3 regions of the Pseudooceanicola sp. NS-SX9 genome follow, and region 3 is predicted to be linked to each of the others. Evidence: riboswitches for the same ligand, from Rfam matches in the RefSeq annotation. Region 3 holds a riboswitch; each other region holds the start of a gene.
What was found. Region 3 has a riboswitch for thiamine pyrophosphate ahead of AC2ITM_RS14045 (YkoF family thiamine/hydroxymethylpyrimidine-binding protein). Riboswitches for the same ligand answer to the same signal wherever they lie in the genome.

Region 1 (10,255 bases), 840 kb from region 3:
CAGCCGGTGCCCAGCACCAGCGGCGACAGCGCCAGTGGCAGAAGGCCGATGCCCTGGATGGTCCGCGACATGCCCGCCGCCAGCGCCAGGCACAGCCCGCAGGTCAGCGCCGCCGATCCCAGCGCCACGACGATGGAATTCAGCGCCGCCGCCCAGAGCGTTCCCGGCAGTTGCGCCATCCCCGGCAGGCCTGCCGCCACCAGCGCCAGCATCGGCCCCAGCAGGAAGGCCCCCGACAGGATCAGCACCAGCGCATCCGCGCCGCGCCGCCAGCCTATGGGAGCATCCAGGCGCGGCAGGCTGCGGCCCAGACCCGCGCCGCTGCCGTCCGTGCGCGTCACCAGCAGCGCCAGCACCGCGGCAGCCGCCACCAGCGCCGTCTGCAACAGGGCCAGCACCGCCGCCCGGCCCAGGTCGAAATCGAAGGTGAAGGCCTGGAAGATCGCCAGTTCCACCGTGGTGGCGCGGGGGCCTCCGCCGAGGATCAGCGCCACGGCAAAGCTGGCAAGGCAGATGGCAAAGATCGCCGCCAGCGCCCCCGGCACCACCTGGCGCAGCATCGGCACCTCAAGCAGGCGGAAGGTGGCGGCGGGCGGCAGGTTCAGCTGGGCGGCCAGGCGAAAGCGTTCCGCCGGGATCGCTTGCCAGCCCTGCAAGAGCATCCGCGTCGCCAGCGGCATGTTGAAGAAGACATGCGCCAGCACCACCCCATGCAGCCCGTAGATCCGCCAGGGGCCCAGCCCCAGATGCGCCAGCGCCGTGTTCAGCAGGCCACGTGCCCCGAAGACCGCCAGCAACCCCATGACCGCGACGATCACCGGCAGGATGAAGGGCGCGCCCGTCAGCGCGATGAACAGGCGCCGCCCGGCAAAGCGCCGACGCGCCAGGGCCCGCGCCACCGGCAGGGCAAGCGCCACGGAACAAACCGAGGACAACGCCGCCTGCACCAGGGTGAAGCGCAGCGCCGCCCAGTCGGCGGGCCCCGGCAGGCTGCCACCGCCCGCCCGGATCAGGATCGCGGCCAGGGGCGCGAACAGCACCAGCAGGACCAGACCTGCGGCACTGCCCGCGAGGCCCTGCCTCAGCGCGACAGGGCGGTGCGCCATTCTTCAAGGGCGGGGGCGCGGGCGGCCTCGGCCTCGGGCGGGGTCATCAGCAGGGCCTTGTCGGCGGGCACGATCTGGTCGAAAGCCGCAGGCAGGGGCTGGGCGGGCTTGATCACCGGGTACATCCAGTTGGTTTCCGGCAGCAGCGCCTGCACCTTGTCGGACACCAGGAACTGAAGGAACTCTTGCGCCAGCTTCGGCTGGGCGGCGGTCCTGGTCATCGCGGCGACCTCGACCTGCATGTAGTTGCCTTCCTCGAAGGGCAGAGCGACCTTGCTGTCGTCCTTTTCCGCGATCACGTGATAGGCGGGCGAGGTGGTGTAGGAGAGCACCAGATCGGCCTCGCCCTTGAGGAACATGCCATAGGCCTCGGACCAGCCAGGGGTGACGGTGACGATGTTGTGGGCAAGCGCCTTCCAGATCTCGGGGGCCTGGTCGCCATAGGCCTTCTTGATCCACAGCAGAAGGCCCAGCCCGGGGGTCGAGCTGCGGGGATCCTCGATCACGATCTTGGCGTTGCTGGCGGCGAGGTCCTTGAAGGATTTCGGTTTCGGACCGTCGGCATTGCCCACGAAGGCGAAATAGCCCCAGTCGAAGGGCACGAAGGTGTCGTCGTCCCATGTGACGGGCAGGTCGTAGGTGGCCGTCACGCCCGAGGGGGCGAAGAGGCCGGTGCCCCTGGCCTGCGCGGTCAGCGACGTATCAAGGCCCACCACCACGTCGGCCTTGCTGCGCGCGCCTTCCAGCCGCAGCCGGGACAAGAGCGCCGCGCCGTCGCCCGCGGTGGTGAAGACCACGTCGCAGCCGCACTGGGCCTCGAAGGCCTTTTCGATCGCCGGGCCCGGACCCCAGTCCGAGCTGAAGCTGTCGTAGGTATAGACGTTGAGCACGGGCGTCTGGGCCGCGGCTTGGCTCGCCAGCAGGCAACCCGTGGCAAGTACGAGATGCTTCCACATGGCATCACTTCCTTTTGCGACGGGCGGAGACAGAATGGCGGCATGGTGCCGGACCTTCCCTCCGCCGGTTCTAACCGGATCAGGTTCAACGGGTTCGCGGTATGCATCTCAGCCCGAAGGCTCCCCGAGGTGGGGCGGACAGTAGGGGGCGGGCGGGGGCTGCGCAAGGTGGAGGGCGCCTCCGGCGGGCATATTTGGAGAAAGATGAAAGGCTGGGCAGAGGGGCGCGCGGGGCGTGGTGTCGAGGTCGGCTGTGCAATTGCGCAAGGGGCGGGGATCGGGTAACCGGGACGTGAATGTTGCCCCCGGGGAGGTCCGCCCATGTCCATGAATACCTTCGGTCATCTCTTCCGTATCACCACCTGGGGCGAAAGCCACGGGCCGGCGCTTGGCGCGACGGTGGATGGCGTGCCGCCGGGCGTGGACCTGGACCCCGAGCTGCTGCAGTACTGGCTGGACCGCCGCAAGCCCGGCCAGTCGAAATACACCACCCAGCGGCGCGAGCCCGACGAGGTGGAGATCCTGTCGGGCACCTTCGAGGGCAAGACCACCGGCACCCCGGTGCAGCTGATGATCCGCAACACCGACCAGCGGTCGAAGGATTACGGCGACATTGCCGAAAAGTTCCGCCCCGGCCATGCCGACATCACCTACTGGCTGAAATACGGCATCCGGGATTATCGCGGTGGCGGGCGGTCCTCGGCACGTGAAACCGCGGCGCGGGTCGCGGCGGGCGGGCTGGCGCGGGCGGTGCTGGGGGTGCTGGCGCCCTCGGTCGAGATCCGGGGCTACATGACGCAGATCGGGCCGCATGGCATCGACCGCAGCGCCTTTGATGCGGCCGAGATCGAAAAGAACCCCTTCTGGTGCCCCGATGCGGGTGCAGCCGAGAGCTGGGCCGGTTACCTGGACGATCTACGCAAGTCCGGCAATTCCGTCGGCGCCGTGGTCGAGGTGGTCGCCAAGGGCGTGCCTGCCGGTCTGGGCGCGCCGATCTATGGCAAGCTGGACACCGATCTGGCCGCCGCGATGATGTCGATCAACGCCGTCAAGGGCGTCGAGATCGGCGAGGGCATGAATGCCGCCTGCCTGACCGGCGAGGAAAACGCCGACGAGATCTTCCCCGGCAATGACGGCCAGCCGGTCTATTCCTCGAACCATGCGGGGGGGATCCTGGGCGGGATTTCCACCGGTCAGGAGATCGTCGTGCGCTTCGCGGTCAAGCCGACGTCCTCGATCCTGAAGACCCGCCAGACCATCACCAAGGACGGCCAGGCGACCGAGATCATCACCAAGGGTCGCCACGACCCCTGCGTCGGCATCCGCGCGGTGCCGGTCGCCGAGGCGATGATGGCCTGCGTGATCCTGGACCACCTGCTGCTGCACCGGGGCCAGATCGGGGATGCGGGCGGAAAGATCGGCTGAGATGCTCTCGATCCTGTCGATCACCTTCCCGATCTTCGCCATCGTCGGCCTGGGCTATGTGCTGACGTATCTGAAGGTCTTCGACAGGATCCAGCTTTCGGCGCTTGGCAATTTCGTCATGCTGCTGGCGCTGCCGCTGTTGCTGTTCCATGCCACCGCCACCCAGTCCTTCGGGCAGCTGGTCGATCCGGGTTTCCTGCTGACGCTGGTCTGCGCGGGCCTATGCACCCAGGCACTGATCTGGATCCTGCTGCGGCTGCGGGGACTGGGGCCGGGGCGGCGCGCGGTGGGGGTGCTGGGGTCGGCGACGCCGAATTCGGCCTTCCTGGCCTTCCCGATGATGTCGATGATCTTTCCCGATCAGGCCCCGTCGGTGCTGGCGATGTGCCTGCTGAACGAGAATTTCGTGCTGAACCCCATCGGGCTGATGTTGGTCGAGGCGGCGCGGCCGCGCGACAGCGCGCCGGTGTGGAAACGCGCCCTGCAGCTGGTCCTGTCGGTGCTGAGGCGACCGATGATCCTTGGGCTGATCCTGGGCGCGCTGTGGTCGGTGCTGGGGCTGCCGCTGCCGCCGGTGATCGAGCATCCGATCGACCTGATTTCCCGCACGGCCTCGCCGCTGGCGCTGTTCTTCATGGGCGGCACGCTGGTCGGCCTGCCGATCCGCGGCAACATCCGGCTGGCTTCGGTGATCACGGCGTTCAAGCTGGTGGTGCATCCGGCCATTGCCTTCGGATTGATCAGCCTGTTCGCACTGCTGGGCTGGCCCGGCCCCGCCAGCCCACAGATGGCCACCGCGCTGATCCTGTCGACCGCGATGCCGGTCTTCGGGGTCTTCCCCCTGCTGTCGCAGGGATCCGGCCATGAAGGCGCCGCCGCCCTGACCGTGATGATCTGCACCCTGAGCGCCTTCTTCACCCTGACCGCGCTGATGACGCTGCTTTTGTAACCAAAGCCGCCGCCCGGCATTTGCAATTTGTTAACGATTTCCCCGCAGCCTGTTTCGTGGATTGACGAGACAGCGGCCGAAGGTGCCCGAGTCCCGGGTAACCTCCTGTCGCGGAGGAGATTTTTGATGATGCACAGACCCGTTTCGGCGATTGCCGCCATGCCTGTCACCGCCCTGCCCCAGGCCAATATCCCTCGCATTCGACCTGTTAGCGCCGGACATGCCACGCGGCCGGACATGGACAGGCTGCTTATTTCCACACTTTGTGTCGTTGCCCTGGCGGCGGGCAGCTTTGCCCTGGCCTCGGGGTGGTTCGGGGCCCTGCCGCCGGATGGCACGGGGCCGGTCGAAGCCGCCGCCGTGCATATCCCGGTGCAGATGCGCCTGAACTGAGTCGCGGCACCAGTACCGTCAGCCAGCCGATGCGGCGGTCACCGCCGTATCGAGCAGCGCCTTGATGCTGTCTTCGCGAGTATCGGCGACCAGCCGGCCCAGCTCGTCCTTGCCTTTCAGCAACACCAGGGTCGAGCGCCGCGGGATTCGCATCCGCCGGGTGAACTGCGCCTCGCCATAGGTGTCCCAGTCGATGCGGATATAGGTGATGTCCTGCACATAGGCGGGATTTTCCGCCTTCAGCTTTTCCAGGATCCGCTGCTGGGCGGCACAGGTCGTGCACCAGGGGGCATAGAAATCCAGCAGCAGCGTTTCGCCCCGGTCCAGCCGCTGCTGGATGATGCCGGGGGTATAGTCGAGCTCGCCGCTCTGGGCGCGCAGGGGAAGCGCCGAGGCCGCGATCAGCGCGGGCACGGAAGCAAGAAACAGGCGACGGTCCATGGGGCAAGACCTCCTAGAGGGATACGGACAAGTCCATGAGCCAGGGCGGCAGATGCCGCAGGGCCCATCCCTCGGCAAGGTGGGTCAGTTGCAGCAGGATGGCCAGCCCCAGGGCGACGAATAGCATCCCCAGAAGCGGGCGTGCCACAATCGCCACCCGGGCGGCGGTGGCCCGGTGGCGCGCCAGCAGCCCGCGCAGACCATGGGCCAGCAGCAGGATCAGCGTCGCCATACCCGCCGCATAGCCCGCCATGATCGCCGCCGCCCACCCCGGATCCTGCCCCGAGGACGCCAGCGCGATGGCGCCACCCAGCGTCGGCCCGATGCAGGGGCTCCAGACGGCGCCCAGCAGCAGGCCGGCGGCGAACTGGCCCGCGGCCCCCGTGGCGCGCAGCCCGCTGATGCGCCGGTCGGCCCCCTGCGACAGCCCCGCCGTCAGCCGCGCCAGGCCCCGCCCGCCTGCAGGCCACAGCAGCATCAGCCCGAAAAGGATCATCAGAACGGCGCCGCCCTGCGCCAGCCGGTCCGCCGTCAGGCCCAGCGCGTAGCCCAGCGTCGGCAGCAGCAGGCCCAGCGCCACGAACGACAGCCCCAGCCCCGCCGCCAGCGCTGCAGGCCCGCGCGGGCTGGCCTGCAGCGCCGATCCCAGCACCATCGGCAGCACCGGCAGGACGCAGGGGTTGATCAGGGTCAGCAGACCCGCAAGATAGGCCAGGGCGATCTCCATGCCCGGCAGAATGCGCCACCGGGCCGGGACCTGTCACCCCACGTCTGCTTGCGCGACGGGCGGCTGGGGCGGCTGCTTTGACAGCTGCACCGCCAGGATCCCGGCAGCCACGATGGCGACGCCCAGGATGTCGATGCGGCTGACCTGTTCCCCCAGCACCAGGGCCGCCACCAGCACGCCGAAGAACGGGTTCAGGAAGTGGAAGGTCGCGGCCTTCACCGCGCCGATCCGCGCCACCAGCAGGAACCAGATCCAGGTCGCCGCCACCCCCGGCACCAGCACTGTATAGGCGAAGGCCAGGAAGAAGCCGGGCGAGGGGGTGAAGTGGAAGGGCTCGATCGCGACCGAGGCCACCGCCAGCACCGCCGAGCCCACCAGCATCTGGTAGCCCACCACCGCCATCACATTGCCCCCCGAAGAGGCGCCGCGCGCCGAGAGCGTCGCCACCGCCAGCGCCACCGCCCCCACCAGGCACAGCGCGATACCGCCCAACGCCGCGCCGCCCTCGATCCGCGATCCCATGATGATCGCCACACCCACCAGGCCCAGCCCCAGCCCCAGCATGGCCATCGGGCGCAGGCGATCCCCCAGCACCAGCCAGCCGATCAGCCCCACGATCAGCGGCATGGTCGAGGCCAGGATCGTCGCCAGGCTGGCTGGGATCCACTGCATGGCGATGAAGAACAGCCCCAGGTACAGCGCGTTCTGACAAACCCCGAAGATCACGGTCGACCGCCACTGGGCGCGGCTCAGGCGCAGGCTCTGGCCCATGGCGCGCGCCAGCCCCAGCGCCAGCACCCCCGAGATCAGGAAGCGCAGCGACAACGAGGCCATCGGCGGCGCGTGCTGCACGATGATCCGGGCCGAGGCAAAGGCGCTCGACCACATGAAGGCGAAGGTGACGCCCATCAGGACGGCGCGGAAATCCATGAGTGCTCCTTTCAACGGCAGCGCCGGCAGATGACCAGACGACACGCCCTGCGGGAAGGGGCAGCGCCTCAGAACAGCCATGCAAATCCTGAGAGCCAGATGTGCGTTTTTCTCAATGCCCTTGAAAACAAGGGGTTTCGCAAAAATCACACCCTGACGGGATGGCTTGCCCAGGCGCCAACTCTCTTGCATTTTCAACTCCGGGATTTATTTAGCAAGCTAATCTTTAGCCAGCTAATCGGTGAACAGCATGACGGTGGACCCCGAAGGGACCTCGAACGACTTGCCTATGGATGCACGCAGCGGCGACCTTCTGCGGACGGTCGTTCTGATGGCCCGCACCCTGCGCAAGACCTTCGACCAGCGCGCCAAGCGGCTGGGCCTGACCTTTGCCCGTGCCCAGGCCATGCTGGCCATCGCCCGCCAGGAAGGCATGAGCCAGTCAAGCCTGGCCGAAACCCTCGACATCGAGGCGCCGACGATGAACCGCACGCTGGACGGGCTGGAAGAGGCCGGCTTTATCGAGCGCCGCCCGCAGCCGCAGGACCGCCGCGTCCGCCAGGTCTTCCTGACCGAACGCTCGCGGGCGCATGCAAACGAAATCTTCGACTTTTCGCGTACACTGCGCGCCGAGCTGGTCCGTGGCATTTCCCCCGAGGAACTGGCCGCGACCGAAGCCACGCTGATGAAGATGCACGCAAACCTTCAGAGAATGACCGCAAATGCCAAGCGATGACGTGACACAGGACAGGACGGCACAGGGGGCGCAGGCCCCCGCCGTCGCGGCGCAGGCCCAGCCCGCGCCCGAGGCCCCGGCCGCCCCGCCGGGGCCGCCGCCCTTCGTGCCGCGCCCATGGTACGTGGTCGTATTGTTCGTCATCGCCTCGATGGTCATGGGGCTGTCGCTGTCGCTGGCGCAGGGTTTCCTGTCGGCGGATTCGCGGCAGATCGCAGGGGATCTGGGAATTTCCCAGACCGATGCGACCTGGCTGCTGGTGGCCTACATGATGCCGCGCGCCTCGCTGCCGCTGCTGCTGTTCAAGATCCGCGCGCAATACGGGCTGCGGCCCTTCGCCATCATCGGCATCATCGCCTATGCGCTGGCCACCAGCCTGTCGTTCTTCGTCGACGATTTCCATTCCGCAGTGGCGGTGCAGTTCATCTCGGGCGTCGCGGGGGCGCCGCTGGGGTCTCTGGCGTTCCTTTACATGCTGGAATGCCTGCCGCCGGCGAAAAAGCTCAGCTTCGGGCTGCCGATGGCGCTGACCTTCATCATGGTGGGGATGTATCTGGCGCGGGTGATCTCTCCGCCGCTGTGGGATCTGGGCGGTTGGCAGGCGATCAAGTGCTTCCAGTTCGGCCTGGTGCTGTGCGCCCTGCCCTTCATCATCAAGCTGCCGCTGCAGCATGCACCGCGCCAGAAGGTCATCAAGCCGCTTGACCTGTTCAGCTACAGCCTGATCGCCGTGGGCTTTGGCGGCATCCTGGCAACCTTCGCCTGGGCCACCACCGACTGGTGGAACAGCACCGTCTGGCTGGGCTGGCTGCTGGCTGCCTCGGCCGGGTGCCTGACCGTCGCCGTGCTGATCGAGCTGAACCGCAAGGTGCCGCTGATGGACATCCGCTGGATGCTCTCGCCCGAGATCCTGCACCTGACGGGCGTGCTGCTGACCTTTCGGATGCTGTTGTCGGAACAAAGCACCGGCGCGCCCTACATGTACATCGCCCTGGGTCTGGGCCAGTGGCAGATGCAGCCGCTGTTCGCCGTGATCGTCGCGGCCTACCTGGCCGGGGGGCTGCTGCTATGCGCCACGCTGACCATCGACCGGGTGCCCTATATCCACACGCTGGCGCTGGCGCTGATCTGCATCGGCGCCTGGATGGACAGCCACTCGACCATCCAGACCCGCCCCCAGCAGATGTTCCTGAGCCAGGGCATGATCGCCTTCGCCGGTGCCGTCTTCCTGCCCTCGACCATGGCCAAGGGCCTGACCCTGGCGCTGAAGAAGGGCCCGGCCTATCTGCTGAGCTTCATCATCATCTTCCTGTCGACCCAAAGCCTTGGGGGCATCATCGGTTCGGGGCTGTTCCGAACCTTCATCCGCATCCGCACCGCCTTCCACTACGGCGTGCTGAAAGAGGGGCTGATGGGCGGCGACACGTCGGTGACGACGCAGATCAGCTCCCTGGTCAAGGCCTACACCCCCACCATCACCGATCCCGTCCTGCTAAAGGCCGAGGCCGCCTCGATGCTGGCCACCAATGCCACCAACCAGGCCACTGTCCTGGCCTATAACGACGCCTTCCTCCTTACCTCCATGATCGCGGGCACGGCCCTCTTCCTGCTGCTGGCGCACCTTCTGGTGCTCAAGCTCAGGGCGCTGCGCGCCGCACCTGCATCCGCCTGAGGCCCGCTGCCATGAAAATCACCAAACATCTGTTCCACTCCATCCTAGCCGGCATCATCGGCCTATGCGCCGTCTGCTTCATTCTGTTCGCCTGGCAGCTGCCGCCCTTCGACAGCCCCGTCACCAGCACCAACAACGCCTATGTCCACGGCAAGGTCACGACGATCTCGCCGCAGCTGGCGGGGCTGGTCACCGACGTCCCCGTCACCGATTTCGAGCAGGTCTCGAAAGGTCAGGTGCTGGCGCGCATCGACGACCGCAGCTATGTGCAGTCGGTCGCCTCGGCCCAGGCCAGCCTGCGTTCGGCCGAGGCCAGCCTGAAGAACAACGCCATCTCGATCGCCTCGGCCCAGGCCAGCGTGACCTCGGCCAATGCCGCGCTCGACAGTGCCAATGCCGCCCTTGATACCGCCCAGACCAACTGGGACCGCGACCAGCGGCTGAAGCAGCGCGGCTTTGTGGCGCAAAGCGATTTGGACGATGCCCGGCTGACGCTGAACCAGGACAAGGCCGCGGTCGAGCAGGCCAAGGCCGCGATCCTGGTCGCCCAGGAGGCCCAGAAGACCGCCGAAGCGAATTCCGCCACCCTGGAGGCCAGCGTCGACAGCGCCAAGGCGGCGCTTGAGACCGCGCAGATCAACCTGTCGAACACCGTCATCCGCGCCCCCGAGGACGGCCGGCTGGGGCAGATCTCGGTCCGGGTCGGACAATACGTGTCCGCAGGGACGACGCTGATGTACCATGTCTCGCCGCAGACCTGGGTGATCGCCAACTTTAACGAGACTCAGCTGGCGGGGATGAAGATCGGCCAGCCGGTCAGCTTCCGCGTCGATGCCATGGGCGGCAAGCGCTTTACCGGCCGGATCGAGCAGTTCTCTCCGGCGACGGGGTCGCAGTTCTCGGTGCTGCCGTCGTCGAAC
Region 2 (10,255 bases), 610 kb from region 3:
GCTGCCGCTGATTGCGGCGCTGATGCTGATCGGCGCCGGCATCGGCCTGCCCTGGGGGGTGATGGACGGCCTCGCGGTCGAGCTGGCACCGCCCGAGAAGGCTGGGGTTGCAACGGGGCTGTTCGCCACGGTCCGGGTCGCCTCGGAGGGGATCGTGCTGGCGCTGGTCTCGGCCGGGCAGGCGGGGCTGATCGGCGCCTTCGGCCACGTGCCGGGAGCGCGGGCGCTGGCGCTGGTGTCGGGCGGCGCCGTGCCGCCCGAGCTGCGCCCCGCCGTGACCGAGGCCAATCGCTGGCTGTTCTGGGGCCTGGCGGCACTGACGCTGCTGGTGCTGGCCTTCCTGCGCCGCCGGCTGCCCCGGAGCTAGGCGTCGGGGAAAGCGCAAGGCGCCGCCGCTTTTCCTTTGCCAGCCGGGGCAGTGCAGCGTAAGTATATGGGAACAGGTTCTTCATTTCGCTCCCAGACGTCTTCCCCGGCCCGTCAGAGTGGATGTTCTGACGGTGTCCATCTTCCCAACGGAGGGTCGCATGACACGCAAGGACAAGACCATCAGCCTGCCCCGCAATCTGCGGATCGAGGCAGCGCTCAGCCATCTTGACATCGACTGGCTGCCCGAGACCGAGGCCGGCCTGCGCGCGGCCCGGACCGCCGATCTGCGGGCGCGGCGCCTGGGACGGGCGGTGCCCGCCGCCGTCCCTTCGGAGGTTGACAGCGACTGAAGGCGGCCCGGGCGATCCGGGACCATGGCAGATCCGGACGGCCAGGGCACCCACCCTGGCCGTTCACGTTCCTGACACGGGGATTTGACCGTGCAAAAATGCACGCATATGGTCCGAAAATTCTGAATTTATAGAAATCCGCAGGTTGTCTAGATCGGGATCAGAGCCGCCGGTGCGGCGAAACCGAAATTCCTTACAGGAAAGCCAAAGGGCAACCTTATGAAAATCATCGATATTTACCGTGCAGCTGCGCTGCCGGGCGGTCGCATCCTGGCAGCGGCCATCTTCATCATCGCGGGCTACCAGAAGGTCACGGGCTATGGCGGCACCGCTGGCTACATGGAGGCCATGGGCGTCCCCGGCGTCCTGCTGCCGCTGGTCATCCTGACCGAGCTGGGCGGTGGCCTGGCGCTGGCCCTGGGCTGGCAGACGCGGATCGTGGCCTTCCTGCTGGCGGGCTTCTCGGTGATCTCGGGGCTGATCTTCCACCTGCCCGACGTCCTCAGCGGGGCCGATGATGCCTCGACCCAGATGGTGAACTTCCTCAAGAACCTGTCGATGGCCGGTGGCCTGGGCTACATCAGCGTCTTCGGCGGCGGCCCGATCTCGGTCGATGCGCTGCTGGGCCGCGACAAGGCTTAAGCCTTCGTGCAAGGTCAGAGTGACGGAAAAGGCCCCCCTGCGGGGGCCTTTTCGCATTCAGCCCTGACCGTCGCCGATGATGGCGACATTCGGGTGGCCCTGCTGCACCAGCGCCCGGGCCGCGCGCCAGGCGCGCAGGCCGGTGGTGCAGCGAAAGACCACGCGGCGGTCGGGATCGGGCGGGGGCGGGGCGGCATCGCGCAGGTCGATCAGCTGATCCCCGGGGCCGGTCTGGCTGGCCGCCAGGATCTGCGGCAGGCGTTCGGGCGCGGGCGCCTGATCAAAGCGGAAACCGCCGGTGCGCCATGTGGCCAGATCCAGCGTCATCAGCTGCCCCAGGGGCGCGGGCTGCTGGCCCAGCAGCACCGCCAGCGCCATCTGTGCCTGCAGCGCGCCGATCATCGCGACGGCAGGCCCCATGACGCCGGTTTCCGCGCAGCTGCCCAGCCGCGCGGGCAGGTCGGGAAACACGGCCCTCAGGCCCGGCGCGCCGCCGCAAAAGCCCCCCGCATAGCCCGCCCGCCCGGTGACCGAGGCGCTGATCAGCGGCAGCCGCAGATCCTCGCACAGATCCGACAGCGCATAGCTGGTGGCAAAGCTGTCGGCGGCGTCGATCACCAGATCCGCGCCTTCGACCAGACCGGGGGCCCGTGCCGGATCCACGCGCAGCAGATCGGCGGCAACATGGATCTCGGGGTTCAGCGCCTGCAGGGCCCGGGCCGCAACCTGCGCCTTGGGCTGGCCGATGTCGGCCATGCGATACAGGGTCTGGCGGTGCAGGTTGTGTGCCTCGACCCGGTCGGGATCGGCGATGCGGATCTGCCCGACGCCTGCGCCCGCCAGCAGCGGCAGCAGCGCCGAGCCCAGGCCCCCCGCACCCACCACCAGCACCCGGGCCCGCGCCAGCCGCTGCTGCCCTTCGGCGCCGAAACCGGGCAGGCGGGTTTGGCGGTCATAGCGGCTCATGCCGGGATCCCGCGGGTGGCGGCCAGCCACTGCAGGGTGCGCGCCTCGGGGTCCTCGGCCATGACGATATCGGTCACCACGGCGGCGCTGTCGGCCCCGGCCGCGAACAGCCCCGGCAGGCGTTCGGGCGTCAGCCCGCCGATCCCCACCAGCGGCACATCGCCCGCCCGGGCCTTCCATGCGGCCACACGCTCCAGCCCCTGCGGCCCCCATTTCATCTTTTTCAGCACCGTCGGATAGACCGGCCCAAGCGCCACATAGGCAGGCCGTTCCGCCAGGGCGCGCTCCAGCTCGGGGCCGTCATGGGTCGACAGGCCAAAGCGCACGCCCGCCCGGCGCAGGGCGTCGAAATCGGCAAGGTCCATATCCTCCTGGCCCAGGTGGACGAAATCGCAGCCCAGCTCCAGCGCCAGTTGCCAGTGATCATTGACCACCAGCTGCGCGCCATGTGCGGCGCAAAGGTCGCGGCCGCGGGCGATCTGGCGGCGCAGCTCGGGCGCGGGCAGATCCTTCAGGCGCAGCTGGATCAGCCGGACGCCCAGCGGCACCAGGCGTTCGGCCAGGGAAACGTCTCCGACGATCAGGTAGAAGGGGTCGAGGGTCATGAAAGTTCCGCCATGCCAAAGATCGGGGTCGAGGCCTGCGCCATGTCGCGTTCCGGCATCAGGCCCGCGCGATGCGCCGCAAGGCCCGCCTGGACCGCCTGGCCAAAGGCGCGGGCCATGGCGACGGGATCGAGCGCCCTGGCGACGGCGGTGTTCAGCAGCACCGCGTCAAAGCCCATCTCCATCGCCCGTGCCGCCTGCGACGGCGCGCCGATCCCGGCGTCGATCACCAGCGGCAGGTCGGGGAAATGCGCCCGCATCCGGCGCAGCCCGTCGATGTTGCTGAGGCCACGGCCCGATCCGATGGGCGCCCCCCAGGGCATCAGCACCCGGCAGCCGGCCTCGACCAGCTTTTCGCCCAGGATCAGGTCCTCGGTCGTGTAGGGAAAGACCTGGAAGCCTTCGGCACACAGGATCCTTGCGGCCTCGAGCAGCGCGAAGGGATCGGGCTGCAGCGTGTCGGCATGGCCGATGACCTCAAGCTTGATCCAGGGGGTGCCGAAGACCTCGCGCGCCATATGGGCGGTGGTGACGGCCTCGCGGGCGCTATGACAGCCGGCGGTGTTGGGCAGGATGCGGCAGGGGCTGGCCTGAAGGATCTCGCGGAAGGCCGCACCTTCGGCGCCTTCGCGGCGCAGCGAGACGGTGATCACCTGCGTGCCCGAGGCGGCAATCGCCTGTTGCAGCACCGCGGGCGAGGGGTATTGCGCCGTGCCCAGCATCAGCCGACTGTCCAGTTCGGTTCCGTAGAACATCGCTCAGCCTCCCTGCATGGGCGACAGGACCTCGATCCGCATCCCCGGCTGCAGGGGGGTGTCGGCGCGGGCCTCGCGCGGGATGAACTGCCCGTCAAGGGCGGTGGCCACGCAGGCGGCTTCGACCCCCTGCAGATCCAGCAGCTGGGCGAGCGTTATCGCGTCCGTGTCCAGCGGGGTTCCGTTCAGCTCGATGCGCATGTGGGGCTCTCCTTGGTCAGCATCGCGGCAAGGTCCATGGCCAGCACCGGCGCCATCAGGAAGCCGTGGCGATACATGCCGTTCAGGTGGATGCGGTCCCCCGCGCGGGTGATCGCGGGGATGTTGTCGGGCAGCGAGGGGCGCAGACCGGCGGCGGTGGCGGTCAGCTCGGCCTCGGCGAAGGCGGGGTGGATGGTGTAGGCGGCCGACAGAAGCTCCATCACCGCGCGGGCGGTGACGGGGCCGGGGCGGGCGCTTTCGACCATGGTGGCGCCCAGCATGTAGTGGCCCGCGCCGCGGGGCACGATGTAGCAGGGAAAGCGCGGATGCAGCAGCCGCACGGGCCGGGTCAGGGTGACGTCGGGGGCGTAAAGCTGCAGCATCTCGCCACGCACGGCGCGAAGGCCGGGAAGGGGGGCGCCCAGGCCGCGACAATCGATGATGCGGCCCCGGGGGGCGCCGCCGTCGCGGATCGCCACGCCGCGTGCGGCCAGCCCGTCGCGTAGCGCGGCCAGCGCGCGGCGCGGGGTCAGATGCGCCTCGGTTGCAAAGAAGAGGCCGCGGGCAAAGCGGCCCTGCAGGTCGGGTTCCAGCACGCCGGGATCGGCCGGGGCATGGCCACGGGTGGCACGGGCAAAGCGGTCCAGTTCCACCGCATCGCGGGGCGGCGCCACGACCAGCGTGCCGCGCCGGATGACGCCCGGCACATGGGCCTCCCACCAGTCGATCGCGGCCTGGCCGCGGGTGACGATGACCTCGGGGGCGGCCTCGCCCTCGCAATAGGGCGCCAGCATCCCCCCCGCCAGCCGCGAGGCGGGGGGCGGCGCGTCTTCGGGGGCGATCAGTTCGACCGCCAGCCCCGCATCGGTCAGGGCCGTGGCCGCGCAGAGCGCAGCCACCCCCGATCCCAGCACCGAATGCATCATTCCGCCCCGGCCGGGATATAGAGTTCCCCTGCCTCGCGGAACTTGCCGGCCATCTCCTGCAGGCCCTGCTGCTTGGCGGCCTCGGCGCGGATGTCGTGGCTGATCCGCATCGAGCAGAACTTGGGCCCGCACATGGAGCAGAAATGCGCGACCTTGTGGGCCTCGGCGGGCATGGTCTCGTCATGCATTTCGCGGGCGGTGTCGGGGTCGAGGCCAAGGTTGAACTGGTCTTCCCAGCGGAATTCGAACCGCGCGCGCGACAGGGCGTCGTCGCGGCGCTGCGCGCCCGGATGCCCCTTGGCCAGATCGGCGGCATGGGCGGCCAGCTTGTACGTTATAACGCCCGTTTTAACGTCGTCGCGGTCTGGCAGGCCAAGGTGTTCCTTGGGCGTCACGTAGCACAGCATCGCGGTGCCGAACCAGCCGATCATCGCCGCGCCGATGGCGCTGGTGATGTGGTCATAGCCCGGCGCGATGTCGGTGGTGAGCGGGCCGAGCGTATAGAAGGGCGCCTCGTGGCAGTGTTTCAACTGCTCGTCCATGTTGGCCTTGATCTTGTGCATCGGCACATGGCCGGGGCCCTCGATCATCACCTGGCAGTCCCTTGCCCAGGCGATCTGCGTCAGTTCGCCCAGGGTGCGCAGCTCGGCGAACTGGGCCTCGTCATTGGCATCGGCGATGGAGCCGGGGCGCAGCCCGTCCCCCAGCGAGAAGCTGACGTCGTAGCGGCGGCAGATCTCGCAGATCTCCTCGAAATGCTCGTAGAGGAAGCTTTCGCGGTGGTGGTGCAGGCACCATTTCGCCATGATCGACCCCCCGCGCGAGACGATGCCGGTGACGCGCCGGGCGGTCATCGGGATCATGTGCAGGCGCAGCCCGGCGTGGATGGTGAAATAGTCCACCCCCTGTTCGGCCTGTTCGATCAGCGTGTCGCGGAAGACCTCCCAGGTCAGGTCCTCGGCCACGCCGCCGACCTTTTCCAGCGCCTGGTAAAGCGGCACCGTGCCGATCGGCACGGGGGCGTTGCGGATGATCCAGTCGCGGATGTTGTGGATGTTGCGACCCGTCGAGAGGTCCATCACCGTGTCGGCGCCCCAGCGGATCGCCCAGACCATCTTTTCGACCTCTTCCTCCATGCTGGAGGTCACGGCCGAATTGCCGATATTGGCGTTGATCTTCACCTTGAAGTTGCGGCCGATGATCATCGGCTCAAGCTCCCGGTGGTTGATGTTGGCGGGGATGATGGCGCGGCCTTCGGCGATCTCGCGGCGGACGAATTCGGGGGTGACCAGATCGGGCAGGTCGGCGCCGAAGGCCTCGCCGTCGCGGGGGCCGGCCGAGGCGGCGCGGCCCTCGTTCTCGCGGATGGCGACGAATTCCATCTCGGGGGTGATGATGCCGGCGCGGGCATAGGCCAGCTGGGTGACGGCGCGGCCCTCGGTTGCGCGCAGCACGGTGCGGGCCTCGGGGAAGGCGGGGGTCAGCCGGGCGCCGGTGGCAAAGCCGTTGTCGGCCTCGGTGACGGTGCGGCCCGTGTAGGCCTCGACATGGCCCTGCGCCTGCAGCCAGCCGCCGCGGACCTGCGGCAGGCCCCGGGCGATGTCGATGGCGGCGGCGGGATCGGTATAGGGCCCCGAGGCGTCGTAGACGGTCAGTGGCGCCTCGCCGGTCACGGCGATCTCGCGCATGGGCACGCGGATCTGGTGGCTGCCGCCTTCGACATAGACCTTGCGCGAGGCGGGCAGGCCGCCGGTGGTGATGGCGGGAACGGTGTCTTTCATATCGGTCTCCTTTTCAGAGACCCGATTGAGACTATTGGCAGAAAGGGGCCATGGGGACCCGGTGCCTGCGCGACTGGGCCCTTGCGGCCCGAAAGGACCGCCCCTGGTTCACAGAGAATGCGGAAATGCCCTTCGGTCTTCCTACGCCAGCATCAACTGGGTCAGGTTCAAAGGGTCGCGTCACCGGGGTTTCCCCCTGTCAGCCTCTCAGTCCCCTAGGCGGGACTCCCCTGACGTGGGGGTGTTATCGGCGGGGGCAGGGCGGCTGTCAAGCGGGCCGGGGTGCCGAAACCGGCGGCACCCCGGCCCGGAATCGCGGCAGGGGGCAGGCATTTCGGGCGAAACCGGAAGACACGGGCCCGTGACCTGCGCAGGATTGACGCTAAGTCACTTTTGGGGCGGCCGGGGCGCCACCCGTCGCACAGCCCGGATCAGGAGGATGAGCATGGCAGAACTTTCCGGAAAAGCGGACCGCATGTCGCTGACGACACAGGTGATGATCGGCATGGGGGCGGGGCTGGTGCTGGGGGTGATCCTGAACCAGCTGCAGATCGGCTTTGTCAACCAGACCATCATCGGCGGGCTGTTCGCCATGGTGGGCAAGATGTTCGTCAATGCGCTGTCGATGCTGGTGGTGCCGCTGGTGTTCTTCTCGCTGATCTGCGGGGTGGCGGGGATCGGCGATGTGCGGGTGCTGGGGCGCGTGGGGGGCAAGTCCTTTGTGCTGTACCTGCTGACCACCGCCACGGCGATCGCGGTTGCCATCGTCATCGCGCTGATCGTCGGGCCGGGCCGCGGCTTCGAGATGTCGGGCGTCGAGACGGCGGGGGTCGCGGGCAAGGCCGCGCCCTCGGTCTGGGACACGTTCGCGGCCATCGTGCCGAGGAACCCGGTGGCGGCCTTCGCCAATGGCGAGATGCTGCAGATCATCTTCTACACCATCATCCTGGGGGTGGCGGCACTGATGCTGGGGGACCGTTCGAAACCCTTCGTCGAGGCCTGCGAATACCTGAACGAGCTGATGATGAAGGTGGTGCAGATCGTCATGGCCTTTGCGCCCATCGGCGTCTTCTGCCTGATCACCAAGACTTTCACCGAACAGGGCATCGGGCTGTTCCTGCCGGTGCTGACCTATGTGCTGGTGCTGGTGGGGGCGCTGCTGCTGCATCTCTTCGGGACGCTGATGCTGTTCCTGAAGGGGCTGTCGGGCCTCAGCCCGGCGGTGTTCCTGCGCAAGATGCGCCCGGCGCAGGTCTTTGCCTTCTCGACCGCCTCGTCGAACGCCACGATCCCCGTCACCCTGCGCTGCGTCACCGAACGGATCGGGGTCAGCAATGGCGTGGCCTCGTTCACCGTGCCCTTCGGTGCGACGATCAACATGGACGGCACCGCGATCATGCAGGGCGTCGCCACGGTCTTTCTGGCCAATGTCTATGGCATCGATCTGGGCGTCAGCGGCTATCTGACGGTGATCGTCATGGCGGTGCTGGCCTCGATCGGGACGGCGGGCGTGCCGGGGGTGGGGCTGGTCATGCTGACCATGGTGCTGAACCAGGTCGGCCTGCCGATCGAGGGGATCGCGCTGATCCTGGGGGTCGACCGGCTGATGGACATGATCCGCACGGCGGTGAACATCTCGGGGGATGCGGTGGTCTCGACCATCGTGGCGAAAAGCGAGGGGCAGCTGGACATGGCGGTCTATGCCGATCCGATGGCGGGGCTTGACGCCGACAGTCTGGGGATCGACCCCGAGGCCGAGGCCCATCTGGCCCAGGCCGCCCGCCCGCACTGAGGTCCCGGGACCAATGGGGCCTTCCCCCGGGCCGTGACGGCCCCTGCCACCGCGCCGGGCAGTCGCGGCAGGCTGTCCCGCGGGAAGGGGCGGCCTGCAGTCCCCTGGTCCTTGTCCGGGGGGCGTCACGCTCCTAGGGTGCGGGTAACCTCCTCAATGCCCGAGCCCTCCGATGCGCCGCCCCGACCAGATCAAGCTGAACGCCTTCCTGACCTTCACCGGGATGCATCCCGCCGCCTGGCGGGATCCGCAGGCCTCATCCGGGTTCGAGGTCGCGCACTATCTGGAACTGGTGCAGCTGGCCGAGGCCGCCAAGATGGATGCGGTTTTCCTGGCGGATGTGCCCGCCATGCCCTTCAACAAGCCGCATCTGTCGGCCATCGCCGCCCATAACGGCATCCGCCCGTTCGAGCCGATCACCCTGCTGTCGGCGCTGTCGATGGTGACCCGCAACATCGGGCTGATCGCCACCGCCTCGACCAGCTTCAACGAGCCCTACAACGTCGCCCGCCTCTATGCCTCGCTTGACCGGCTGTCGCAGGGGCGGGCGGGGTGGAACATGGTGACATCCTCGGATCCCTTCGCGGGGATGAACTATGGCCTCGATGCACAGGCGCTGCATGCCGACCGCTATGCCAGGGCCGAGGAATTCGTCGATGTGGTGACCGGCCTTTGGGACACGCTGGAGGACGACGCCTTTCTGGATGACCGCGCGGGCGGGCGTTACCTCGATCCCGGCAAGGTGCATCTGCTGGACCACAAGGGCGCGCATTTCCGGGTGCGCGGGCCGCTCAACGTGCCGCGCTCGCCTCAGGGGCGGCCGGTGCTGGTTCAGGCGGGGGCCTCGGTGCCGGGGATGCAGCTGGCGGCCCGCACCGCCGAGGCGATCTTTTCCGCCCATGACACCAACGAGGCCGCGCAGGCCTTCTACAAGGACGTCAAGGGCCGGATGGCCGCCTTTGGCCGCGATCCCGCGTCGCTGAAGGTGATGTCGGGGATCCTGCCGGTGGTCGGCGCCACCCGGATGGAGGCCGAGGACCGCTATGCCGCCCTGCAGGACCTGATCCCCACCGATCTGGCGATGGACCGGCTGGAGGGCTGGCTGGGCGTCGATCTGTCGGATTGCGATCTGGACGGCCCGCTGCCCGACCTGCCCGAAACCAACCGCGAGAAAAGCCGTCAGGACCTGCTGGTCGCCATGGCCCGGCGCGAGGGCCTGTCGATCCGCCAGCTGGCGCGCAAGATCGTCGGCAATGTCGGCCATTACCAGGTGATGGGCACGGCAAGCGATATCGCCGATGCCATGCAGGAACGCTTTGAAAGCTACGGCACCGACGGCTTCAGCGTCATGAGCAACGTCTTCCCCGCCGATCTGCGCCGCTTCACCACCGAGGTCGTGCCCGAACTGCAGCGCCGCGGCCTGTTCCGCACCGAATACGAAGGCACCACCCTGCGCGAGAACCTTGGCCTGATGCCCCCCGCCAACCGTTTCGCGGGCTGAGGGGGCGCCATGCTGATCCACCTTGGCCCCGAGCGCAGCACTGCGGTCGATCTGCGGCTGGCGATGCTGCTGGCGGCGGTGGCGGGGGCGGTGAATGCGGCGGGGTTCCGGGATCTGGGGTATTTCTCGGCCAACATGACCGGGAATGTCTCGTTGCTGAGCGAGCATCTGGTGCAGGGTCGGATCGGGCTGGCGGCGGTGGCGGGGCTGCTGCTGCTGTCCTTCGTCGGCGGCGCCTTCCTGTCGTCGCTGCTGATCGGGATTGGCACGGCGCGGCGGATCCGCGGCATCCATGCCTATTCGATCCTGCTGGAGGCGCTGCTGATCGCGGCGCTGGCGGGGCTTCATGCGCCGCTGGCGACGCTTT
Region 3 (10,255 bases):
TCGGGCACGAAATTCAGCTGCAGGTCCGGCAGGTCGTCCGAAGGGGCGGGCAGGCGCAGGATGTCGGGCCGCGGGTTGCGCAGGTCGGTGGCACGCGCCAGCCGGTCCAGGAACACCGGCCCCAGCGTGCCCAGCAGGTCAAAGCCCCTTGGCGTCAGCGCCAGCAGGGGATGTTCGCGCAGCAGGTGGTCGGCGGCGGCATCAAGGCCCAGCACGCGGCCTTCGGCATTCAGCCGCAGCGCCGCGCGCAGTGGAAAATCCAGGCTTGCCGGTATCCGGGCCGAGGCCAGTTCGCTGCGCAGGATCAGCATCCGCCGGATGTCGCGGCTGACCGATTGCAGCCGCTTCAGGTCGTCGTCGCTGAAATCGCCGGCGGACTTGTCGCGGTGCATGCCGATGGTGCCGATGCCATGCGCCGTGTCAAAGCTGGCGCCGGCGATCCAGTAGGTGCCACTGCCAGAGGGGCGCACCTGTTCGTTGTAGAATTCCGAACGCAGAAAGGTCTCCTGGCCCAGCACGTTCGAGGCCCGGTCGAAATGGTTGATCACCCCGGGCTTGCGGCTGGCGGCGATCAGCGGGTCCGTGGGCGCGCCCTCGGCCGCGTAATGGGCGATCTCCAGCGGGGACCAGTGGCCGGACTGGCTGCTGACGATGAAATCCTCCGAGGCATCCTGCCACAGCATCCAGCAAGATCGGGCCCGGGCAAACTGTGCAAGCTGCGCGGGCAGGTTCTGGAATGCGTCCTCGTCGAGGATGGCGTCGTAGATCATGTGATGATCAATCGTGGCTGGCATGCATTCACCCATTTGAATGCCAGAGTTTTGCTGACTCACGGGGAAGTGTGCAATAATTGCCCTTCAATCGGGCAAAGTTTGTTCCGTGATTTTAAATGAATAGAGGCAATATGATCACGCCTGAGGCAATGCGCAAGCGTCCGAATCCAATTCGAATTCGACCTTTGCCTGTCAATATATAGTTTTTGATAGGTTGACACTCTCTTCTCTGGGTTGTTCAGTTCACGAATAAGTGAGGCCACGTGACCTCGCTGGATAGCTTTCATCAAGGGTAGAGAAATGCGCGAATTGACCCTGGGCACGGCCCTTATCCTGATCATGTCCCTGGCAGGCTGCCTGTCGAGCTCGGACGGCGAAGACACGCCCTCCAGCTCTTCCTCGGGCTCGTCCTCCTCGGGCAGCAGCAGCTCCACCTCGGAAACCCCGGCCTCGACCTCGGTTGCAGCCAGCGAAGCCTATGACAGCGTGCTGGCGATGATCGACGATGGCGACCTGACCGTGGCCGACAACCTGCCCTCGGGCAGCGCGACCCTGGCGGGCCATATCGGCGTGCTCGACGTCAGCGACGAAGAGGACATGAACGCGGTCGGCGAACTGGTGATCACCGCCGATTTCGACGCCTCGACGGTCAGCGGCACGGCCTCGAACTTCGGCCTCTACAGCGAGGACACCGATGCGCTGGAGGCCGACCTTGACGGCACGCTGGCGGTGTCGGGGACGATCTCGGGTTCGACCATGTCGGCGACGGCTTCGGGCACGCTGGCGGATGACGAGGAGCACAGCGTCGCAACCACGATGAACGGCACCTTCTACGAAGACAGCAGCGACACGCTGTACGTTTCGGGTGACGGCACCTCCACGATCGATGGCGAAAGCGGCTACGAGACGATCTTCTACGCCGTCGAGGAGTAACCTTGCCCGGGGTGGGGCGGCCCCCACCCCTTGCCTGCATCCGCTTCGGGCGGCAGACCGGTCGGCCCTTGCGGGCGGGCCGGTTTCGGGTCGTCGGCCCGCCTGCGATGGCAGGACGCTTGACCGGATGCCGGCGCCCCGCCATGGCTGGTCAGATCACGCCGGCGTGAGGCGGCAGGTCGCCACGGCCCGGTCATCCATCAAGGGGGCAGACATGCGCAGCTTCATCCCGGGTCCGGTCCCGGCCTTCGGTCTGGTTTTGGTTCTGGTTTTGGGGCTGGCGGGCTGCATGTCCTCGGGCACCGAGGATACGATTGCCGACGAAACCGGCACTGTTGCCGCCGCCCAGACCCTGGCCAGCCTGCAGCAGGCCTATGACAGCGTCGCATCCCGGGTGGGCGACGGAGACCTGAGCGTCGCCGACAGCCTGCCCTCGGGCAGCGCGACGCTGGAAGGGGGCATCGTGATGGCGGGTCTTGGCGCCGACAGCCAGACGGCGGCGGGCCTGCTGGAGGTGACGGCGGATTTCGATGCCTCGACCCTGACGGGCACGGCCTCGGATTTCGCGCTCTATGACAGTGCCAGCCAGACCCTTCAGACCGATGTCGATGGCACGCTGGATGTCACCGGGGTGATCAGCGGCAGCACGGTGGTGGCGGCGGCCTCGGGGACGCTGACGGATGACACGGACCATGACGTGGCGCTGGTGATGCAAGGCACCTTCTACCAGGACAGCAGCGAAGCGCTGTACCTCCAGGGGCAGACCCTGGGCACCATCGACGGCGAGACGGGCCAGGCGGGCACCTTCTTCGCCGTTCAGAACTGATTGCAAGACCGGGGCCCGCGGGCCCCTGACCGGAGGTTCCGAATGCCCCTTTCCCGCAGCCTTCGGGCGCTGGCCCTGCTGATCTTCCTGCTGGCCCCTGGGGCCGGGCTGGTGCCGCAGCGGGCCGTGGCGGCCGAGGTCACCACCACCGCCGCCGAGGTCCTGCAGCGCGCCCGCGAAGAAGCCGCGGGCAGCCGTCCCGAACGCGCGGTGCTGGTGCTGGGCTATCTGCTGGCGAAGGCGCCGCGCGATCCGGCGGCGCTGGCGCTGCTGCGGCAGGCGGTGGCGAAGGCCGGCGGCCCCGCGCGCGTCGAGGCCTACCTGCGCTATCTTTCGTCCCAGGATCCCGCGGCCGCGCGCCGCGCCGCCTATCTGGCCAGCCTTGCCGCGCTGGACCGGCTGGAGCCCTGGCGCTTCAGCGCCGGTCTGGCGCTGCTGCCCTCGACCAATATCGAGCGCACGTCCTCGGAAACCGTTTTCGACACCGAACTCGGGACCTTCCTGATCACCGATGGCGGCAAGGAACAGACGGGGCTGGGGCTGCGGGTCTCGGGGATGGCAGAGTACCATCTGCCCTCGGGGCCGGGGACGCTGTGGCGGTTGCAGGGGCAGCTGGCGGGGGGCTGGTACGCCGACCGCGCCCTGCGCTACGCCGAGCCGCGCCTGGCGCTGTCGTGGACCCGGCTGGGCTATCCCCGGCAATGGAGCCTGCAAGGCTATGTCAGCCGGCGCTTCTATCCCGACGTGGAAGGGGTCAGCACGCCCGGGCGCTTTGTCACCGGGGTGGCGGGGCATCTGCAGATCAGCCGCCCGAACCGTGCCTTCTGGCTGCTGGACCTGCAGCTGGAACAGCGCGACTACGACCAGCGCGATTACCTGGACGGGCCCTACGGGGCGGTGCGGGCGGCCTATACCTGGGCGATGGGCCCGCAGGACGGCCGGGCCAAGCTGGGGATGACGCTGGACCGCAGCCTGCCCGACAGTGCCCATAATGCCTACCGGGGGCTGGCGCTGTCCGGGAGTTACAAGCGCAACTTCGGGCCGCGGTTCCGGGGTGGCGTGCTGGCGGGGCTGGACTGGCGCGACTACGACGGCATCTTCCCGGCGCTCAGCTATGCACGCCTGGACCGCGGCACCAGCCTGGGGCTGTCGGCGGCCTTTCCGAAGCTGAAGGTGCTGGGCACCTCGCCCGAGATCACCTGCATGTCGCGCCGGAACCGATCCAACGTGGCGCTTTACAGTTACCGCTCGGTCGATTGCAGCATCGACTTCAGCTACCGGTTCTGACGGGAAAGGGGGCCGCACGGGCCCCCGTTCGATCAGTTGTCCGACAGATAGGCGTTGGTGGTCCAGCCGGTGAAATCGGGCCGGGTGGTCAGGACATGGCCGTCGGCATCCTTCAGCAGCCCGTGGTCATAGAGGAAATTCCCCATCGCCGCGATCCGGCCCGGATCCATCGCCCCGATCGTGCCATCGGCGCTCATCAGGAACTGGCCCTTCACCAGCGCCGCCATCGAGGCCTTGATCAGCTTGGGGTTCGACAGCATGCCGTCGGTGGCCTTGATCAGGATATCGGCGGCCTCGTCCGGGTGTTCGGCGGCATAGCGATAGCCCTTCTCGGTCGCCTGGATGAAGGCGCGGGTGGTGTCGGGATGGGCCTGCATCCAGTCCTGCATCCCGCCGATCATCGTGGTGTACTGGTCCGGCACGCCGTAATCGGCATAGGTAAAGCTGCGCTGCGGGCGGCCCAGCAGATCGGCATTGACGCCTTCCCAGGTCAGGATTTCCAGCGTGAAATCAACCCGCCCCGAGGCCAGCGCCTCGTAGGCCGAGGTGCCCAGCGTCACGGTCTTGAAATCGCCCTTGCCGCCGTCGGACTTGATGATGGTGCGCACCAGCGCGTCTTCCCAGGCGCTGCCGAAGCCGCCGTAGGTCTTGCCGTCCAGATCCGCGGGGCGCGAGATGTCCTCGCGCGTGCCGTCAAAGACGACGCGGCCGGTCTCGTGCTGGACGACGGCATAGGCGGGTTGCAGCATGACGCCCGCGGCGCGTTGGGTGAAGAACCCGACCGAGCTGAGGATGCCGAACTGTGCCACCCCGTTCGCGACCAGCGTCGAGGCCGAGGTATCGGTATAGGGCAGGATCTGCACGTCCAGCCCCGCATCTTTGTAATAGCCCTTGGCCTCGGCGACGTAGAGGCCGATGTGGTTGGTGTTGGGCGTCCAGTCCAGCGCCATCTTCACGGTGGTCTGGGTTTCGGCCGTGGTCTGGGCGGGGGCGGCGGTAGCGATCAGCGCGGCAAGACCCGCAGCCATCAGGGTACGAAGGGGACGTGTCATCAGGGGCTCCTCGGGGGGCAGGGATCAGGCGGTGCCGGTCAGGACGGCGGTGATGCGGGCTTCCAGGGCGTGGGCCTCGGGGGGCAGGGCGCGGCCCAGGCGGGGACGCGGCAGGTCGACGTCGAAGGTTTCGACGATGCGGGCGGGGCGGGGCGACAGGACATGGATGCGGTCCGACAGGCAGATCGCCTCTCGGATGTCGTGGGTGATCAGGATCGCGGTCCAGCGTTCCTCGGCCCAGCGGGTTTCCAGCCAGCGCTGCATCTCGGTGCGGGTCAGCGCATCCAGGGCGCCGAAAGGTTCGTCCAGCAGCAGCACGGGGCGGTTTTGCACGATGGTGCGCGCCAGCGCCGCGCGCTGCCGCATCCCCCCCGACAATTGCGCGGGCCAGTGCCGTTCGAACCCCTGCAGGCCAAAGCGCGGCATGAGCGGCGCCACTGCGGCGCGGGCTTTGCTGCGCGACATGCCCTGCACCTGCAGCCCCAGGCCCACGTTGTCGATGATCCGCCGCCAGGGCATCAGCGCATCGCGCTGCGGCATGTAGGCGAAGGTGTCGCGGGGGGGCTTGGGCATCTCGATCCGGCCGGCATCGGGGGGCAGATTGCCCAGCAGCAGCTCGAAGATCGTCGATTTCCCCGCCCCCGACGGCCCGATGATCGAGGTGAATTCCCCCGGCCGCACGTCGAAGGTGATGTCATCAAGCACGCGCGTCGTGCCGCGGGTCAGGGCCAGGCCCTGCAGGCTGAGGGCGGTCATGCGCGCCTCCAGGGCATCGAGACCCGCTGCAGCAGGGCGGCCAGCGCGAACAGCACCAGCGTCAGGGCGGAACTGACCGCCACCGCCGCCAGCACCAGATCGGGGCGGAAATTGTTCTTGGCGTTCAGGATGAAGATCCCCAGCCCCTTCGCCGCGCCCGCATATTCGGCAAAGATCGCCGCCACCACCGCATAGGTGATGGAAATCCGCAGCCCGGCAAAGAAGAACGGCAGCGCCGAGGGCAGGCGGGCGCGCAGGAAGACGCCCAAGGGGCGCGCACCCATGCTGCGCAGCAGGCGCTGCAGGTCGTCCTCGGTGCTGTCATAGCCATCGACCAGGGCCACCAGCATCGGGAAGAACGTCACCAGCGCCACCAGCAGGATCTTGGGCATCAGGCCAAAGCCGAACCACAGCACGATCAGCGGCGCGATGGCCACCAGCGGCAGGGTCTGGCTGATCACGAAGACCGGGAACAGCGCGCGCCGCAGCACCGGGACAAAGTCGATGGCCACGGAAAAGGCGAAGGCGGTCAGCAGCGACACGGCAAAACCCGCCAGCGTCGCCACCAGCGTCGGGCCCGCGTTGGCCAGCAGCACCATGCGCGCGCCCCAACCCTGCGTCACCACCCGCGAGGGCGCCGGCAACAGGCTGGAGGACACGCCCGACAGGTCGGCATAGGCCTCCCAGGCGATCACGATCGCGCAGACGGCCACGAGCGCCGGAAGCGCCCGCCCCGCCTTGCGGCGGAAGGACAGGGGGGGCATGGCTCAGACCTTCGAGGGGCTGTTCGCGGACACCGTCAGATCGACGGTGACATGGCCTTCGGGCGGGCCGAAGCGGCAGAAGGCCTCGGCGATGGTGGCAAAGACCGGGCCCGCGTCGCCCCGCAGCTTGGTGCAGAAGTTCTTCGATTTCTCGAAGACGCCGCTGGCCTTGATGAAGTCGATGCAGCCGTAGATCTCGGCCATGTGGTCGCCCTGGCCCATCACGTAAAGCGACATCTGCGCGGCCGCGGCCTCGCCGGTCAGGGGGGTGCCTGCGACGGCCGCCAGCGCGTCGGTGATGCGCTGCGCCACGGGTTCGTCGGGATTGGCCAGCGCACCGGTCACGCACATCGGATCGTCGGGTTCGCCCGGGCAGCCGCGCGACAGGGTGGCATGCAGCACGACATGTTCGCGGGTGGCGGCAGCGCGCACGTAAAGATCGCGCAGCGCCGGGAACAGCACCTCGGGCGGGCCGACGATCAGGGTGGAAATGTCGTCAGTCTGGATCCGCAGGCGATCCTTCCAGGGATCGAGCGCCCGGATCGCATCCAGGATGACGGGCACGAAGGCCCCGGTCATCGGGTAGAGGGAAATTTGCGCGCCTGTGAACATGGTTCCTCCTTGCTCCGCTGGCATGACCCAGATCAGCTTCTGAGGGTCCGGGGGCCTGACGCCCCGCATCTCAGCCCCGGCAATTGCGGGACCCCCCTGTGGATGGCGCGTTCAGATCACGGTTCGGGGCCCTGCGCAAGGGGCGGCAGGTGTCGCGGGGCAGCCTTTGCACGCGGTGCTTGGCGGACGGGCAGGGCTGCACTAGCCTGCGGGTATCAACAGGAAAGGACTCGCCATGGAGATGAGCGACAGCCGGATCATCCGCGCCGATCGCGCCACGGTCTTCGCCGCCCTGCTGTCGCCCGAGGTCCTGAAGGACTGCGTTCCGGGCGCCGAGGAGGTCACCGGCACCCCGCAGGACGGGTTCGAAGCGACCGTCGTGCAGAAGGTCGGCCCGGTGAAGGCGACGTTCAAGGGGGGCGTCACGGTGTCGGACCTGCAGCCGGACACGGCGCTGACGCTGAGCGGCGAAGGCAAGGGAGGGGCTGCGGGCTTTGCCAAGGGATCGGCGAAGGTGCGGCTGGAGGATCACGCCGAGGGCACGCAGATCTTCTACGAGGTCGAGGCCCGCGTCGGCGGCAAGCTGGCGCAGCTGGGCAGCCGGATCATCGACGGTTTCGCGAAAAAGATGGCGGACCAATTCTTTGCCCGCCTGCAGGAGGGCCTTGAGGACCCGCCCGAGGACACCCCCGAAGACCCGCCCGGCGGCGATACCGATCCACCCGAACGCAGGGGCTGGCTGAAGCGCCTGCGCGGCTGATCCGCCCCTGTCTGCCGCCGTTGCGCAGGCCTGTCCATTGCCCCGCCCGCAGGGCAGACGGCGCCGTTGTGTGAAATCCCACAGTTCCCCCCGGGCCATTCTGGCATATGTCCGGTGTCTGACCGGCGCCGCCTGCCCGTGTGGCGCGTTTTCCGAATTATCCTCAGGGGAGAGCCGATGGCACCGATCCTCCAGGTGAAAGACCTGCGCAAGACCTACGAGGGCGGCTTCGAGGCCCTCAAGGGCATCAATCTGGACATTGAGGAAGGCGAGATCCTCGCGCTGCTGGGGCCGAACGGCGCCGGCAAGACGACGCTGATCTCGACCCTCTGCGGCATCACCCGGCCCACATCGGGGACGGCGACGGTGGCGGGGCACGACATCCGCACCGACTACCGCCGCGCCCGCGACCTGATCGGCCTGGTCCCGCAGGAGATCAACCTTGAACCCTTCTCTTACGTGGGGATGAACTTGCATTTCTCGCGTGGGCTGTTCGGCAAGCCGCGCGATACGGCGCTGGTCGATGGCCTGCTGAAGCGCTTCTCGCTCTACGACAAGCGCCGCAACCGGGTGCGCGAGCTGTCGGGCGGCATGAAGCGGCGGGTGCTGATCGCCAAGGCGCTGGCGCATGAACCGCGGGTGCTGTTCCTGGATGAACCCACTGCGGGCGTCGACGTGGCGCTGCGCAAGGACATGTGGGATGCGGTGGCCCAGCTGAAGAAAGAGGGCGTCACGATCATCCTGACGACCCACTACATCGAAGAGGCCGAGGCCATGGCCGACCGCGTCGCGGTGATCCGCAAGGGCGAGATCCTGATGGTCGAGCCCACCGCCGACCTGATGCGCCGTTTCGGCCGCAAGGCGCTGACGATCGAGCTGCGCGAGCGTCTGGCCGCGATCCCCGCTGCGCTGACCGACTGGGACCTGAGCCTGGCGCCCGACGGGCTGTCGCTGACCTACAGCTACGACACCCGCGCCGAGCGCACCGGCATCGCCGGTCTGATGCGCGCCATCCAGGAGGCGGGCATCGTTCTGAAGGACATCTCGACCTCGCAAAGCTCGCTGGAAGAGATCTTCGTGGACCTGGTGTCGGAGGGCAAGGCATGAACCTGCTGGCCATCAAGGCGATCTACATGAACGAGATGTCGCGGTTCTTCCGCACCATCCTGCAAAGCTTCGTCTCGCCCGTCATCTCGACCTCGCTCTACTTCGTGGTCTTCGGCGCCGCCATCGGCTCGCGCATCGACCAGGTCGAAGGTGTGCCCTACGGCGCCTTCATCGTGCCGGGGCTGGTCATGCTGTCGGTGATCATGCAGTCGATCTCGAACGCGAGCTTCGGCATCTATTTCCCGAAATTCACCGGCACCTTCTTCGAGATCCTCTCGGCCCCGGTGAACTTCCTGGAGGTGCTTCTGGGCTTCGTGGGGGCGGCGGCGACCAAGGCCCTGTTCATCGGGCTGGTGATCCTGGGGACGGCCTCGCTTTTCGTGCACATCACCATAGCGCATCCGCTGGCCATGGTGGCCTTCCTGCTGCTGACCTGCCTGTCGTTCGCGCTTTTGGGGTTCATCATCGGCATCTGGGCGAAGAATTTCGAGCAGCTGCAGCTGGTGCCGCTGCTGGTGGTGACGCCGCTGGTGTTCCTTGGGGGCTCGTTCTACTCGACCTCGATGCTGCCGGAGTTCTGGCAGAAGGTGACGCTGTTCAACCCGGTGCTCTACCTGATCTCGGGCTTCCGCTGGGCCTTCTTCGAGACCTCGGACGTGCCGGTGGGGATTTCGCTGTTCGCGGTCTTCGTCTTCCTGTGCATCTGCATCGCGGTCATCTGGCGGATCTTCCAGACCGGCTGGCGCCTGCGGGACTGAGACCGGGCAGGGGGCGCTGCCCCCGTCCGCCTGCGGCGGCCTCCCCCGAGGTATTTCGGAACAAGAAAATGAGGGCAGGGCGCGGCCGGGGGATCCGGGCGCGCCCTTTCGGTTTCATCTTTCCACAAATATGCATGTCGGGCGGCTGCGGGCAGGCGCGCGGGTTCAGCCCTGGGCGTGGAAGTGGTCGTAGATGGTTTCGGCCATGCTGTCCGAGATGCCCTCGACCGCCTTCAGATCCGCGAGGTTGGCGCGGCTGACGGCCTTGGCCGAGCCGAAGTGCTGCAGCAGCGCGCGCTTGCGGGTGGCGCCGACGCCGGGGATGTCGTCGAGCGGGTTGGCCATGTTGGATTTCGCGCGCTTGGCCCGGTGGGTGCCGATGGCGAAGCGGTGGGCCTCGTCGCGCATCCGCTGGATGAAGTAGAGCACCGGGTCGTTCATGCGCAGCGCGAAGGGCGGCTTGCCGGGCTTGTGGAATTCCTCCTTGCCGTGGTCGCGGTCGATGCCCTTGGCGACGCCCACCATCGGCAGGTCCGGCACGCCCATCTCGTCGAGGATCTCCTGCACGGCCGAGACCTGGCCCGCGCCGCCGTCGATCAGCAGCAGGTCCGGCCAGAGGCCCTTTTC

Region 1: it holds a riboswitch for thiamine pyrophosphate, as region 3 does, so the genes downstream of both, thiB (thiamine ABC transporter substrate binding subunit) here and AC2ITM_RS14045 (YkoF family thiamine/hydroxymethylpyrimidine-binding protein) in region 3, are expected to answer to the same signal.
Region 2: it holds a riboswitch for thiamine pyrophosphate, as region 3 does, so the genes downstream of both, thiC (phosphomethylpyrimidine synthase ThiC) here and AC2ITM_RS14045 (YkoF family thiamine/hydroxymethylpyrimidine-binding protein) in region 3, are expected to answer to the same signal.

Annotation. Positions count from the first base shown of each region.
Region 1 is NZ_CM170818.1:249,194-259,448, reverse strand. Features, by position in the region: gene AC2ITM_RS01230 (thiamine/thiamine pyrophosphate ABC transporter permease ThiP) at 1-1,106, opposite strand, end outside; gene thiB (thiamine ABC transporter substrate binding subunit) at 1,082-2,062, opposite strand; TPP riboswitch at 2,102-2,199, opposite strand; gene aroC (chorismate synthase) at 2,384-3,487, shown strand; gene AC2ITM_RS01215 (AEC family transporter) at 3,489-4,436, shown strand; gene AC2ITM_RS01210 (hypothetical protein) at 4,563-4,829, shown strand; gene AC2ITM_RS01205 (thioredoxin family protein) at 4,848-5,270, opposite strand; gene AC2ITM_RS01200 (cytochrome c biogenesis CcdA family protein) at 5,284-5,997, opposite strand; gene AC2ITM_RS01195 (DMT family transporter) at 6,031-6,927, opposite strand; gene AC2ITM_RS01190 (MarR family winged helix-turn-helix transcriptional regulator) at 7,259-7,663, shown strand; gene AC2ITM_RS01185 (efflux MFS transporter permease) at 7,650-9,335, shown strand; gene AC2ITM_RS01180 (HlyD family secretion protein) at 9,347-10,255, shown strand, end outside.
Region 2 is NZ_CM170818.1:2,344,074-2,354,328, reverse strand. Features, by position in the region: gene AC2ITM_RS11225 (MFS transporter) at 1-367, shown strand, start outside; gene AC2ITM_RS11220 (hypothetical protein) at 528-719, shown strand; gene AC2ITM_RS11215 (DoxX family protein) at 939-1,361, shown strand; gene AC2ITM_RS11210 (HesA/MoeB/ThiF family protein) at 1,419-2,327, opposite strand; gene AC2ITM_RS11205 (thiamine phosphate synthase) at 2,324-2,932, opposite strand; gene AC2ITM_RS11200 (thiazole synthase) at 2,929-3,687, opposite strand; gene thiS (sulfur carrier protein ThiS) at 3,691-3,888, opposite strand; gene AC2ITM_RS11190 (FAD-dependent oxidoreductase) at 3,873-4,811, opposite strand; gene thiC (phosphomethylpyrimidine synthase ThiC) at 4,811-6,595, opposite strand; TPP riboswitch at 6,717-6,837, opposite strand; gene AC2ITM_RS11180 (dicarboxylate/amino acid:cation symporter) at 7,041-8,387, shown strand; gene AC2ITM_RS11175 (LLM class flavin-dependent oxidoreductase) at 8,560-9,888, shown strand; gene AC2ITM_RS11170 (YoaK family protein) at 9,898-10,255, shown strand, end outside.
Region 3 is NZ_CM170818.1:2,956,780-2,967,034, reverse strand. Features, by position in the region: gene AC2ITM_RS14080 (helix-turn-helix transcriptional regulator) at 1-794, opposite strand, end outside; gene AC2ITM_RS14075 (hypothetical protein) at 1,074-1,706, shown strand; gene AC2ITM_RS14070 (HupA family protein) at 1,921-2,532, shown strand; gene AC2ITM_RS14065 (surface lipoprotein assembly modifier) at 2,575-3,819, shown strand; gene AC2ITM_RS14060 (ABC transporter substrate-binding protein) at 3,852-4,871, opposite strand; gene AC2ITM_RS14055 (ABC transporter ATP-binding protein) at 4,896-5,627, opposite strand; gene AC2ITM_RS14050 (ABC transporter permease) at 5,624-6,391, opposite strand; gene AC2ITM_RS14045 (YkoF family thiamine/hydroxymethylpyrimidine-binding protein) at 6,395-7,003, opposite strand; TPP riboswitch at 6,995-7,111, opposite strand; gene AC2ITM_RS14040 (SRPBCC family protein) at 7,239-7,763, shown strand; gene AC2ITM_RS14035 (ABC transporter ATP-binding protein) at 7,941-8,870, shown strand; gene AC2ITM_RS14030 (ABC transporter permease) at 8,867-9,628, shown strand; gene uvrC (excinuclease ABC subunit UvrC) at 9,794-10,255, opposite strand, start outside.